Regions from separate parts of the Hahella sp. NBU794 genome, predicted to be linked through region 2. Evidence: riboswitches for the same ligand, from Rfam matches in the RefSeq annotation. Region 2 holds a riboswitch; each other region holds the start of a gene.
What was found. Region 2 has a riboswitch for cobalamin ahead of ACQYWX_RS03985 (TonB-dependent receptor plug domain-containing protein). Riboswitches for the same ligand answer to the same signal wherever they lie in the genome.

Region 1 (3,861 bases), 1.1 Mb from region 2:
AGTACGCCAGCGTCCGCCAGCGGATTGCGCAACAGTCCCTGCAACACGGCGCCGGATAGCGCCAGTACGGTTCCGCATAACAGCGCCAATAGTGTCCGCGGCAGACGGATTTCCCATAGAATCAATTGGGTTTCCAGATCCCACCCCGGCCAGCTCACCCCGGTCACCCGGCCGGTGCACAGAGACAAACCGATCAAAAAGGCGAGCGACAGGCTCAGAATCAGGAGCAAACGGTTATAAGTCATCCGCAGTCTCCGACCCTGACGCTTTACGCTCTTGCGCCAATATGTGATCCGCTACCTTTTGGGCCGCCAGCGTCATGGCAGGCGTTCCGCAGGAGAGCCAGTCGGCCGGGATATACAGGGGCTCGAAACGGGAAGGACGGCGCTTCAATAAAGGGTGTTCCACCCAATTCGTCGCCAACGCTTCGCTGTCATAGCTGTTGCTGACCATCAGCAACAAATCCGGCCGCCAGCGCACCAGCGTCTCCAGATCCACTTGCCCCCAGCCCTGCACGCCCTGTTCGCTCGCCACGTTAATCACGCCGATGGCGTTCAGAAAGGCGTCCTGGAAATTGCCCTCGCCAGCGATCCAGCCATTGGCGTTCAGAATCAGCGCTCTGACTTGTTTATCCGCGATCTTCCCGTGAACCTGAGCGAAATAGGCTCTCAGCCCACTAACGATACTGGCCGCCTGCTCAGGTTTGCGCACCGCTTCACCCATCAGGCTCCAGCTTGACGCCAAATCATCGAGAGATTGCGGCAACGGAATCTCCACCCAACGCATATTGAACTTCCGCACCAGCGGCTTAAGCGAGGAAGCGCCATACTGGCCCGCCATCACGATATCCGGCCGAAGCTCCAGCACTTGCTCGATAAAACCAAAGTTGGCGGGAATGTCGCGCAAGGTCGGTGCAATTTCCAGCTCAGAGGGCTGATGGCTGAGCCAGGTGACTGACACCAGATTTTCCGGGGCGAGATACCCCATCATTTGGTCAACGCACTGATTGACCGACATGACCGTGGGCTCAGCGGCGCGCGCATCGCCCCCGTTGACGGAAAGTGTGAAAGTAAGCGCTGATAGCACTCCCAGGGCCCGAAAAGCCTTAACCAACATGCAGATGCCGCCTTGAATCGATGCGAGGTGCGAATCCGGCGTAAATTCCCCGTTTACGGTCGGATAAAACAGGCTCCGAATGGGAGTCGAACAATGGCAGGTCTCCTGGCTTGCGTTTCGTAGTCCTGTCCCGCCTTCCCGAACATGGAGACAATCTCCACCCAGTGGCCTTTGATAACGTCGCGATAAGGAGGGGCGGCGTTATCCGGGACGAACTCTTCGCTCACAGTTGCGGGGACAGCTCCGGCTGATCGGACGCGCATAAAGTCGCGCCCACCGGATTCCCATTTAATCCTGCTCTCATCGAAAATGATCGAACTTTGAGCAACTGGAACCATTGCGGCCCACATTATCGTGAATTGATCATTTTAAGTCCAGAAAGCCGCTGAGGGGCGCTGGACCTGCCTGCAAGATTGTGTCAGTTTTACGCTCCCGTAATTACTGACAAGAATAAGACTGTATGACCGACGCGCCCTTGTCCCGCCATGGACTCATTCTGAAACGTCTGCTGTTCCTCGTGTTCATGTATGCCGGACTGGCCTATGGCTTGAGCCTGTTGGAATATACCGTCTTCAATCTGACCGGCTGGTCGCCGGTGAGCATCGAACGCAGTGTCGAACTGCACAGCCGGGAAGAGGTGAAAAAAGAATTCGACCTTTGCGGCGGCCCGCTATTCGCCGCCAACGCCGTGGTCAGCGCCCAGGAAGGCGATCGTCTGCTCGCCCGCTGTGGACGCTTCTGGCCTTTCTATCGTTACACCATTGAAGCCACCGCCCACCCATTGCTGCCGGGCTCTTTTATCCTGTATCCGGACGAAGCGCCGGCGGCCGCTACGGCGCGAGAGAATTTCATCATCAATATGCAGGTGATCAACGGCGGCTTCGCCCTGGTAGCGCTGTTTGTGATTGGTTTGAGCTGTTTCGCAGGTTATCGCTTTCTTTTCAAGAAGGACGAAGAAGCCGGCTACAAGACCGCTTTTCACGGCTTTATCAGCAGCTTTCTGATGCTCGCCTGTTATAGCGGCGTCATGTTCTTCATTGATCCCACGTTCAGCTTCGGCTGGTAATCCCGCTTAGCCTGCGCGCAACCAGACGCCCAACTGGCGGATCGCGTCTTCCGCCTCCGCCGTCCAGGGCGCCGCGCAATTGAGCCGCAGGCAATGTCTGTACTTGTCGCCATCGCCGCTGAACAGAGTTCCCGGCGCAATGCTCACGCCAGCGGCCAGCGCCTTGCGATACAACGCGACCGTATCGCAGTCCTCCTCCAGCTCCACCCATAACACAAACCCTCCCGCTGGCTGCGATACTCGCACTCCAGTAGGAAAATGCCGCAGCACCGCCGTCGTCATACGCTCCACATGCACAGCGAACTCATGGCGCATACGTCGCAGATGGCGGTCGAAATCCGCCTGCGCCAGATAATGCGCCACCGCCATCTGCGGCAAGCTTGGGCAGGCCAGGGTGCTGGCGAATTTCAGGTAACCGACCCGCGTCCGCCAGCGCCCCGGCGCCATCCATCCCACCCGCAAACCGGGGGCGATTGATTTGGAAAACGACGAGCAATACAGCACGCCGCCGGCGCGATCATAACTCTTCGCCGCTCGCGGCCGCAGGCCGGAAAAGCCCAACTCGCCGTATATGTCATTTTCGATCAAGGGCACGCCCCGGATTTCCAGTAAGCGCACCAGTTGCTCCTTGCGCTCATCCGGCATCAGGCACCCCAGAGGGTTGCTAAAGTTGGGCATCGCCACGCAGGCTTTGACCGGCCATTGCTCCAACGCCAGTTGCAGCGCCTCCAGGCTGAGTCCGCTTTTCGGGTCGGCGGGAATTTCCAGCGCCTTTAATCCCAAGGCATCAATGACTTGCAGCAATCCAAAGTACGTTGGCGACTCCACCGCCACCACATCTCCCGGCTGTGTCACCGCCCTCAACGCCAGAGTCAGCGCTTCATGACAGCCATTGGTAATAAGAATGTCGTCCGGCTCCAGATCGCACCAAGCGTCCTTCATGCGTTGCGTAATGGCCTCGCGCAAACGCAACGCGCCAGGAGGAAAACTGTACGCTTCAATCTCTTCACTGGGCCCGCGCAACGCCGCTCGGAACGCTTTTTCCATCGCCGCCGCCGGCAAAAACTGCGTCGCCGGCGCCGCCATGGCGAAATTCATACCCTTAGGGGATTGGGTCGCCTGCACCAGACTCATGATAGTCTGCTGGGTGTCCACCAGGGTTGGCGCGCCTTCAAATCCGGTCACCTTGGGCAACGCCGCCTCCAGTTCGGCCAAACCATTCTGATTGCGACGGCGCACGTAATAACCGGATCGCGGCCGCGCCTCCACCCAACCCTGTCGCTCCAGCAGGCGTTGCGCCGCCATGATGGTGGACACGCTGACGCTGAAGTGCTCCACCAGATCACGGGTCCCTGGTATACGCTCTCCCACCGCGTACATGCCCTGACGGATGCGTCCCGCCACAGCGTCAGCTACTTCTTCATATCGCTTTTTGCTCATGCCGGTCGCCGCCTCATGCATACATAAATAAGTACAGTTCTTCATCGATATATCAGTACAGTGAGCGAAAATGAAAAACTGTATCGATATATATAAATTTTTCTTGGCCTATATCGCAATCCTTCGTCTGTTTATTGTTGATGTATTTCCCCATCAACCTGACCAAGCAGGAGAAAGACTATGCAAACCGCCGCCCCCACACCGTATTGCTGGCTGAACGGAGCCATCGTTCCCGCAGC
Region 2 (3,861 bases):
CCAATCCATCCTAATATTTTGTAGCTTCTTGGCATGACTGAACCCTCTTTTATTAAAAGTAAGCCATTAAAATAAATGCATTAAAGAAACAAAAAAGTGACGTCCAGGAGAAGGGAAACCGTTGAAGGCTTCAACGACCTCATCAGTCACATTGTTTGCGCTAACTTCAACTGTTGTCTCGCCGTCGGACCAGCGGCCCACCACATCGACAATGTTTTGATCTTCCACTTCCGTTTCCTGAGCGCTGTCGTAATACGCCCCGGATTCATGGCGGTACTCGACGGAGGTAGTGATGCGACCGATACTCCAGGCGGCGGATAAAAAGTGGGAATAGGTGTAAGCGCCCGCCAGTTGCTTGCCGTGCAGGTCACGGGCGTCTGACAGGTTTTCTGTGTCCTGGGCGGTGCTTCTGGCGATAAACGTCCAGGCGGGAACAGGTCGATACATGGCGTCCACTTCCACTCCGCTAACCCTTGCTTTGCCAACATTCTCAAAGCGGCCGACTCCCCTTGAGTCATAAGAGGGGACGATAGCATCTTTTAAATCCCGATAGAAATAGGCCGCAGATACACTAAAACTATCTACGCCCACTTCAAATCCGATGTCACCGTTCAACGCTGTTTCCGGTTGCAAGTCACTATTACCAATGAAGAATCCTCTATCGCCGAACTTCTCCGCTAACTGAGGGAACCTCACATCCCGGGATGCATTGGTCTTGAGCGACAGCCAATCTGTCAGGCGGTAACGAACGCCCGCCTGCAATGAATGATACTGAGCGGAATCGGAGGCCACCGCCGTGCGCCCGCTCATAGATGCAGCGGGCGTCTCATCTTCAAGAAAGTATTGGCGCGCGCTCAGCCGCACCAACCAGATATCTTCCGCATCAGCCCATTCGTCTTGCACACCCAGCAAGTAGGTAAAACGCTCAAACTCCTGCTTTTGGCTGCGTCCGGTCAGGTCCTCTTCCTGATAAGTTTCACGGCGCGCCTCCAACATAGCGGAGAGCAGATGCAGACCGATTGAATAGGAGCCATATAACTCTGCGCCGACCACATCTGTGTCAGCGCGCGTTTTCTGTACGCCCAGGCCGATTCGGCTTTGACTGTCGTCATAACGCTCTTCTTGTGTGGACCAGAAAATGCGCCCCGAATAATTTTCCTGTGTATTTCGGGCAAAGCTCAGTTTGCTCTGCAGACGAGTGAAGTCCGTATCCAGACTGGTTCGCGTGCTCTCCAGGTTGGCGATATCAGGTAAGTGCTGATCTTTATTGAAATGTTGCGCCATCAGTTGCAAGTCCGTGCGATCCGACAGGCTGCGCTCCGCCGTCAGCATGCCGTTGAACTGACTGAAATCCGCATTGCGACGACGTTCCACACGGTCATCGTAGGGGTTAAATTCGGTCTGGTTGTTGTTCAGCATCTCGAAGTCGTTATCACTGCCGAGATAATCAAGGGACGCCAGGTAGTTGGTTTCGCCAACGCTATCGGCGAATGTAAGCGCCCCCTTGCGGCTATTGAATGAGCCATACCCAAGACTTAATTGCCTGAGGGGTTTGCTGAAGCGAAGGGACTTGATGTTAATAGCGCCGCCAACGCCAGAGTAACCCAACTGAATTGGCGTCGCGCCCTTATAAATTTCAATCTGCTCAATGCCGTTCAGCAATATCTGGCTCAAGTCCACCGAGCCGCCAGTCGCGTCGTTTAACAATACGCCATCAAGATAAACGTTCACCTGCTTACTGGTGGAGCCACGCAGATAAACGGCGGAGTATGACCCCAGTCCGCCGCTCTGGCGTACTTGAACGCCGGTTTCATTCTTCAGCACGTCTGCGACGGTTGCGACTTTCGAGTCAAATTGCTCGCGCTTGATCACCTTCACGAAGCCAGTTTGATACTCAGCGTCAATCTCATCCGCAGATGGAGCCTTGGCTTCGACGACAACAGGCTCCAACTCTTCCGCGCGAACGCCGGTCAGTTGTGAGCCAACTAAAAGCAAAAAGGTTACAAGCCTCATAATGTTCCGAAAGAATAGCGCCAGTGAATGCAATTGTTGCGCAGCGGATACAAGCAAAGAGGGAAAGGAGTCGAGTCAGACGAGTCCCGGCAAAGCCCTCCGCTATGCCACGCGATAAGCAGGCGTCAGGCCGGTCTCCGGGCTCATGAGTGGCGTAACCGGCGACAACGTCTTCCCGCGAATCCGCAGTGACAGGGGGTTGTCGTTTAACTCATTTACCGTTGCGGGGGCAGCGTCGGGCTTAAACCGACTTCCCGTTTCATCCCTTGAACGAATGTTCTCAGGACACCTGATGCAATGGGGGCGTAAGCTAAATGGCCGCCCCGGCAAAGTCAAGGCGCACAAAGCGCCTCACGAAAACAACAGGCTCGAAGATGACGACAACCTGTTGATAACTATCAAAATGTAAAACTGGTCCACTTATCCCAAAGTTTAGGCTTGGGGCTGTTCGCTTAGCTGTCAGAGCGGAACAGACAGTGTTTGGCGTAATCCGTCGCCTCATTGGCCGTCCAGTCGCCCTTCGGCTTGGTCGCCATATCCTCACACCAATCCTTGCTCCCCACCTCTGGAGAACAACCGGCCAAAGCGCCCAGACTCAACCCCACCACCAATAGCCAAGAAGATACGCGTTTAATCGCCATAGGAAATCCTGAATAACAAGTCATCAATTCATATTTAGCGAGCAAGTATACAAGGGAGAGCGCTCATGTTTGGAGACTTTAGGCGATAAATTTCAGCACCAGCTTCCGATACGACAGAAAAAGTTTCTATCGAGTTATCTCAACCTGCGCGCCATCCGAGCAGGCTGGATATCTAAAGGCATTTCATGCAAGCTTTTTTAGTTATAGATAGAACAAAGCAAACACCTATAGCGCTGACTGTGCGCTTGTATTTTTAGCAATAAGGCGTTTTCCCCATGCAACTGGATCAACTGACTTTTTTCCTCCAACAAACCCTCACGGATGAAAGGTTCGATAATGCTGAGAAACAGGCGTTGCTGGCGATGCTTGAAACTTTACAGCCGGATCAGGTGCGTTTTATGCGTAATCGCGCCTTTGAGTTGACCCGTCCATTGATCGTCAATGGCGGCGATGGTGCGCTCAGGGCGCTGAAATGGCTGGAGCGGGTGATCAAGGCTTTGGACTCTGGTGAGGAGGAGAGTAACTTAACACGGGCCTACTTCAGCCCAGGGGAGCAATGTCGTCGCGCAATCATAGAACGCATACGCAATGCTCGAAGCAGCTTGAAAATCTGCGTTTTCACCATTTCCGATGACAAAATCGCAGATGAAATTATTAACGCTCACAAAAGGGGGCTAAAAATCCGCATCATCACGGACAATGACAAATCCTTTGACCTGGGCAGCGACATTAATCGTTTCAAAGATGCCGGCATTTTGGTGAAGATGGACGATGAACCCCACCATATGCATCATAAATTCGCCCTTATCGATGACAGCGCCCTGATTCACGGCAGTTTTAACTGGACCCGCAGCGCCAGCACTTATAACCAGGAAAACATCGTAGTGACCGACCACCCCGGCCTCGTCAGGGAGTTCTCCGGAGAGTTCGCCAAACTGTGGCGCACCTTCTCGGGCTAAGGCGACTTCACTAAAGAATTGTCATTAAACCTCCCTCGTTAATCGCCAGCCGTTATTAGCAATGTATAGACAAATTCTGCGGATTGTCATTTAATCAGAGGAAGGCCCGGCCGGAAAAAAATCCGACCTCGCGCCGTCCAACCCAACTGACGGCCGCCAGATTAAGCCGGCCACAAGCCGGTAGAATAATAAGAGTGCCATGGAATACACCCTTCCTGACACGTCACGAGGTGAGAAAATGGGCAAAG
Region 3 (3,861 bases), 1.0 Mb from region 2:
CAACATAGAGAGCATCTTGCGCCACAAGTTCTGCGCAGAAACTTTCTTGAACAGGGTAATAGCGCCGCTTTCCACCAGAGATTCATAGTGGGTGTAGCGCGCTTCAAAAGCGGAGCCGTATAAATCGTGCAGATCCGGCGCATCGCTGGGTGAGAACAGAGTCCACTCTTTGTCCTCAAACACCCGCTTCATGAACAGATCCGGAATCCAGTTGGCGGAGTTCATGTCATGGGTGCGGCGGCGTTCATCACCAGTGTTTTTGCGCAGTTCCAGGAACTCTTCAATATCCAGGTGCCAGGACTCCAGATAAGCGCACACCGCGCCTTTACGTTTGCCGCCCTGATTTACCGCCACCGCCGTGTCGTTGACGACTTTCAGGAACGGCACCACGCCCTGGGACTTACCATTGGTGCCTTTGATGTGGGAGCCCAAAGAGCGCACCGGCGTCCAGTCATTACCCAGACCGCCCGCCCATTTGGACAGCAGCGCATTGTCCTTGATCGCGCCATAAATACCCTCCAGATCATCCGGCACTGTGGTCAGATAGCAGGATGACAATTGCGGACGGTTGGTGCCGGCGTTGAACAGGGTCGGCGTAGAGCACATGTAATCAAAAGAGGACAACAGGTTGTAGAACTCAATCGCGCGGGCGTTGGGATCATCTTCCTGCACCGACAATCCCATGGCGACGCGCATGAAAAAAGCCTGCGGCAATTCCAGGCGGGTCTCGCGCCAGTGGATGAAGTAACGATCGTAAAGGGTCTGTAATCCCAGGTAGGTGAATTGGCGGTCAAGCTCAGGCTTCAGCGCAGCGCCCAGTCGTTCCAGATCGAATTCGAGCAGACTTGGCGACAGCAGTTCATGTTCCACGCAGCGTTCGATAATGGCGCGGAACGCAGTCGGATACAGTTCCGCCATTTCAGTTTCCGTGGCGGACGCTGCGATATTGAGATAGCTCAGCGACTCTTCACGCAAACCGTCCAATAACAAACGGGCGCACACATAGGAATAGTTGGGCTCTTCTTCGATCAGCGGACGCGCCGCCATGACCAGCGCGGCATTGACGTCTTTGTGTTTGACGCCGTTGTACAGGTTTTTCAACGCTCCTTGCAGGACTTTTTCCTCGCTGACGCCGTCCAGATCCGCGCATGCATCGCCGATCACTGTGCGCAAACGCCCCATATTCAGCGGCGCTTCCGTGCCGTCGGCGAATTTCACATTGATATCAGGATGCGTCTCCCCCGCCTGCTCGCTTGGCGCCGGCGCACGCTGACGGGCATGTTCTTCACGATACAACACATAGGCGCGAGCCACTTTATGAAAGCCGCCGCGCATCAGGCCCAATTCCACCAGATCCTGAATTTCTTCGATATGCACCGAACCGCCTTCGGGGCTGCGGCGACGCAGACGCGCCACGATATCTTTAACCAGTTTTTCTACGGAATCCCGCACACGGGGCGAGCCGGACGCGGAATGTCCTTCCACCGCCAAAAACGCCTTGGTCACCGCCATAGCGATTTTGCGGTCGTCAAACGGCGCAGCCTGACCGGTGCGTTTGATCACCTGCAGCAGGGCGTTATGAGTGTGTGACTCGGATGAAACAGATGGGGAGCTGGAGGCGCGCGCCTCGCTGGGGGACGAAAAACTACCGGTCATGGAATTGTCCTCTATCGCGTGTTCTGGCCGAACCTTCACGATTAGGGACATAAAGCGACGCGCAGACAGGCCGAAAATCGCCTCGCGTTTAGCGGCGCTTTATCATTACCCTGAGTCGCGAAGGCATGAATAACTTCAGCATGGCAGGTCTTCGGACTCGGGGGCGTTTACACGTTTTTGCGAACCTACGGCGACCGCTTCCCATCCTCTTTCAGGACAGTGCGTGGGCGTTTCCACCCGCGTCGCTTTCGTTCCCCCACACCGCTGCGCGTCAGTACCGGACTCTCACCGGATTCCCTCTTAGCACAACCTTTGAACAGGCGTGAACCATAGCTGAGGCACAATATATTGTTTTGACTATTAAAAGTAAATACTAGATGTAGAGGCTAAGCGAAATGACAAAGCGACGCGGATATTCAGAAAAATCAAGCGAGAATGGCGGCGATTAAGAACTTTTTCAAAAGCGCTTGGACGCCTATGCCGATGATGGTAAGAATAAAAATTTCTGCATACGCATCCGCTTTAGTAATCACTTTCAACGCAATCAGATAGAACCCAAGCGCAGCAAGAAAACCGGGCAGCCCTTGAACAAAGCCCAAAATCAGGGTGGCGACGAGCACAACCAAAAACGCTTCTATCAATCCAAGCGAGACTTTCAGCAGCTTAGCGGCAGCGAACAGGCAAGCGCTCTGGATCAAAACGCCAATGATTAGATTCAAATCCATGAGAATTCCTAAAAGGCGGCCATTCTAAACAGTAAACCGACGCAGTCAATACAGCTAAGCCACACTGACATCCCTAACGGCGAAGTTCACACATCCACGATTTTCATGGCGGTCGAGCAGCCGAAGTTTGCCCAACCTCATTGTCACCCCAAAAAATAAGCGGGTAATTACCTGAATCAAAAGTAGTTCAGGATGCAAATCAGCTAAACTGCTAGTAATTTTCTACTTCGTATTAAGGACTGGCTTTGCCTGAACGTCGCCGCTTTTTCAAAGAAAAACTGACGCCCTATTTTGCGCCGCCGATGTGGTTGCACTGTCTTTTGTACGTGTTAACGCTGGGCGTGTACGAACTATTCTGGCATTACATGAATTGGCGCAAGTATCGGCTTATATCGGGAGATCCTATCTGGCCGCCGCTGCGCGGGCTGTTCTTTTATTTTTTTATTCCTTCTCTGGTTAGTAATCTTGCGCGCAGTTCCTCCTTGTCGGGCCGCTCTGATCCTTTGCTTGGTCCATGGACCAGCGCGTTATATCTTGCGGTAGCGATAACCGCCGCTACGCTCGCACAAGCATTGAATCCTTTATTTATCCTGCCTTCCTTCTTCTTCCTGACCTATTTGAATTGGCGGGCGCGGTGGATCAATCAGCAGTTCATAGCTGTTCCAGCCCAGTCGAGCGCCGACGTCTCTGCGCTCAGTGTCGGCTCACCACAGCAACCAAATGGCGCTTCCCTCGTTTTTAAACCGTCTTTTCAGACTGTCGGTAGCTTTCGTTGGTTGGAGATCCTCACCTGTATCGCCGTGATTTGCATCGCTTTAACTTTCGCACTAGACGCCGGGCGTCACGCTACGATTAAAGCTCGCCTGACCGAAGCCTTTGGCTTATTGGAGGGAGTCAGAGTAGACATGGCGGAAAAATACGCCTTCTCCGGGGTCTGGCCGGAGCGAGAAGAACTACATGCGCTGAGTAACGTCGAGGCGATCTATTTCCAATCAACGGAGCTCGATTCAAGCGGCGCCTTGCACTTCACCCTTTCCCCTCGCGCGGGAGAAGCGCCAAGGACCATCAGCTTTCGACCGGTCGTCAGCAATCCCGATGGCGCATTGCGCACCCTGGGATGGTCATGCGCGTCAGCGCACTCGGGTCCACGCAAAATCTACGGCGACGACAAAAGCTCGCTGCCTCCGGAGCAACTCCCTTATATCTGTAGAGGTTAAACCGTGATCCTTATTTCTTCGCCAAACTCAAATCTGAGCCAACTGTTGCGACATTTGAACCATCAGGTCCAACAAGGGCTTTCTCTGGAACAGGCGCTGGCCAGGCTGGAGCCTCTCCTGCCAGCTCACGCACAGCCTCAGATTGAACAACTGAAGAAAGTATTGCAGGGCGACGTCAGCTTACATGCGACGCCTTACCAGGACAGCCCCTTCTATGACATAAGTCGCCTCGCCGCCATTGTGCGCGCCAAAGGCGGCTCGCT

Region 1: it holds a riboswitch for cobalamin, as region 2 does, so the genes downstream of both, ACQYWX_RS29745 (ABC transporter substrate-binding protein) here and ACQYWX_RS03985 (TonB-dependent receptor plug domain-containing protein) in region 2, are expected to answer to the same signal.
Region 3: it holds a riboswitch for cobalamin, as region 2 does, so the genes downstream of both, ACQYWX_RS30125 (ribonucleoside-diphosphate reductase subunit alpha) here and ACQYWX_RS03985 (TonB-dependent receptor plug domain-containing protein) in region 2, are expected to answer to the same signal.

Annotation. Positions count from the first base shown of each region.
Region 1 is NZ_CP192738.1:6,743,390-6,747,250, forward strand. Features, by position in the region: gene ACQYWX_RS29740 (FecCD family ABC transporter permease) at 1-245, opposite strand, end outside; gene ACQYWX_RS29745 (ABC transporter substrate-binding protein) at 235-1,116, opposite strand; cobalamin riboswitch at 1,195-1,470, opposite strand; gene ACQYWX_RS29750 (hypothetical protein) at 1,577-2,182, shown strand; gene ACQYWX_RS29755 (PLP-dependent aminotransferase family protein) at 2,189-3,622, opposite strand; gene ilvE (branched-chain-amino-acid transaminase) at 3,803-3,861, shown strand, end outside.
Region 2 is NZ_CP192738.1:879,904-883,764, reverse strand. Features, by position in the region: gene ACQYWX_RS03990 (hypothetical protein) at 1-35, opposite strand, end outside; gene ACQYWX_RS03985 (TonB-dependent receptor plug domain-containing protein) at 67-2,013, opposite strand; cobalamin riboswitch at 2,125-2,321, opposite strand; gene ACQYWX_RS03980 (DUF3012 domain-containing protein) at 2,466-2,654, opposite strand; gene ACQYWX_RS03975 (phospholipase D-like domain-containing protein) at 2,930-3,613, shown strand; gene phhA (phenylalanine 4-monooxygenase) at 3,852-3,861, shown strand, end outside.
Region 3 is NZ_CP192738.1:6,834,423-6,838,283, forward strand. Features, by position in the region: gene ACQYWX_RS30125 (ribonucleoside-diphosphate reductase subunit alpha) at 1-1,656, opposite strand, end outside; cobalamin riboswitch at 1,782-2,003, opposite strand; gene ACQYWX_RS30130 (hypothetical protein) at 2,082-2,381, opposite strand; gene ACQYWX_RS30135 (pilin) at 2,627-3,598, shown strand; gene ACQYWX_RS30140 (hypothetical protein) at 3,602-3,861, shown strand, end outside.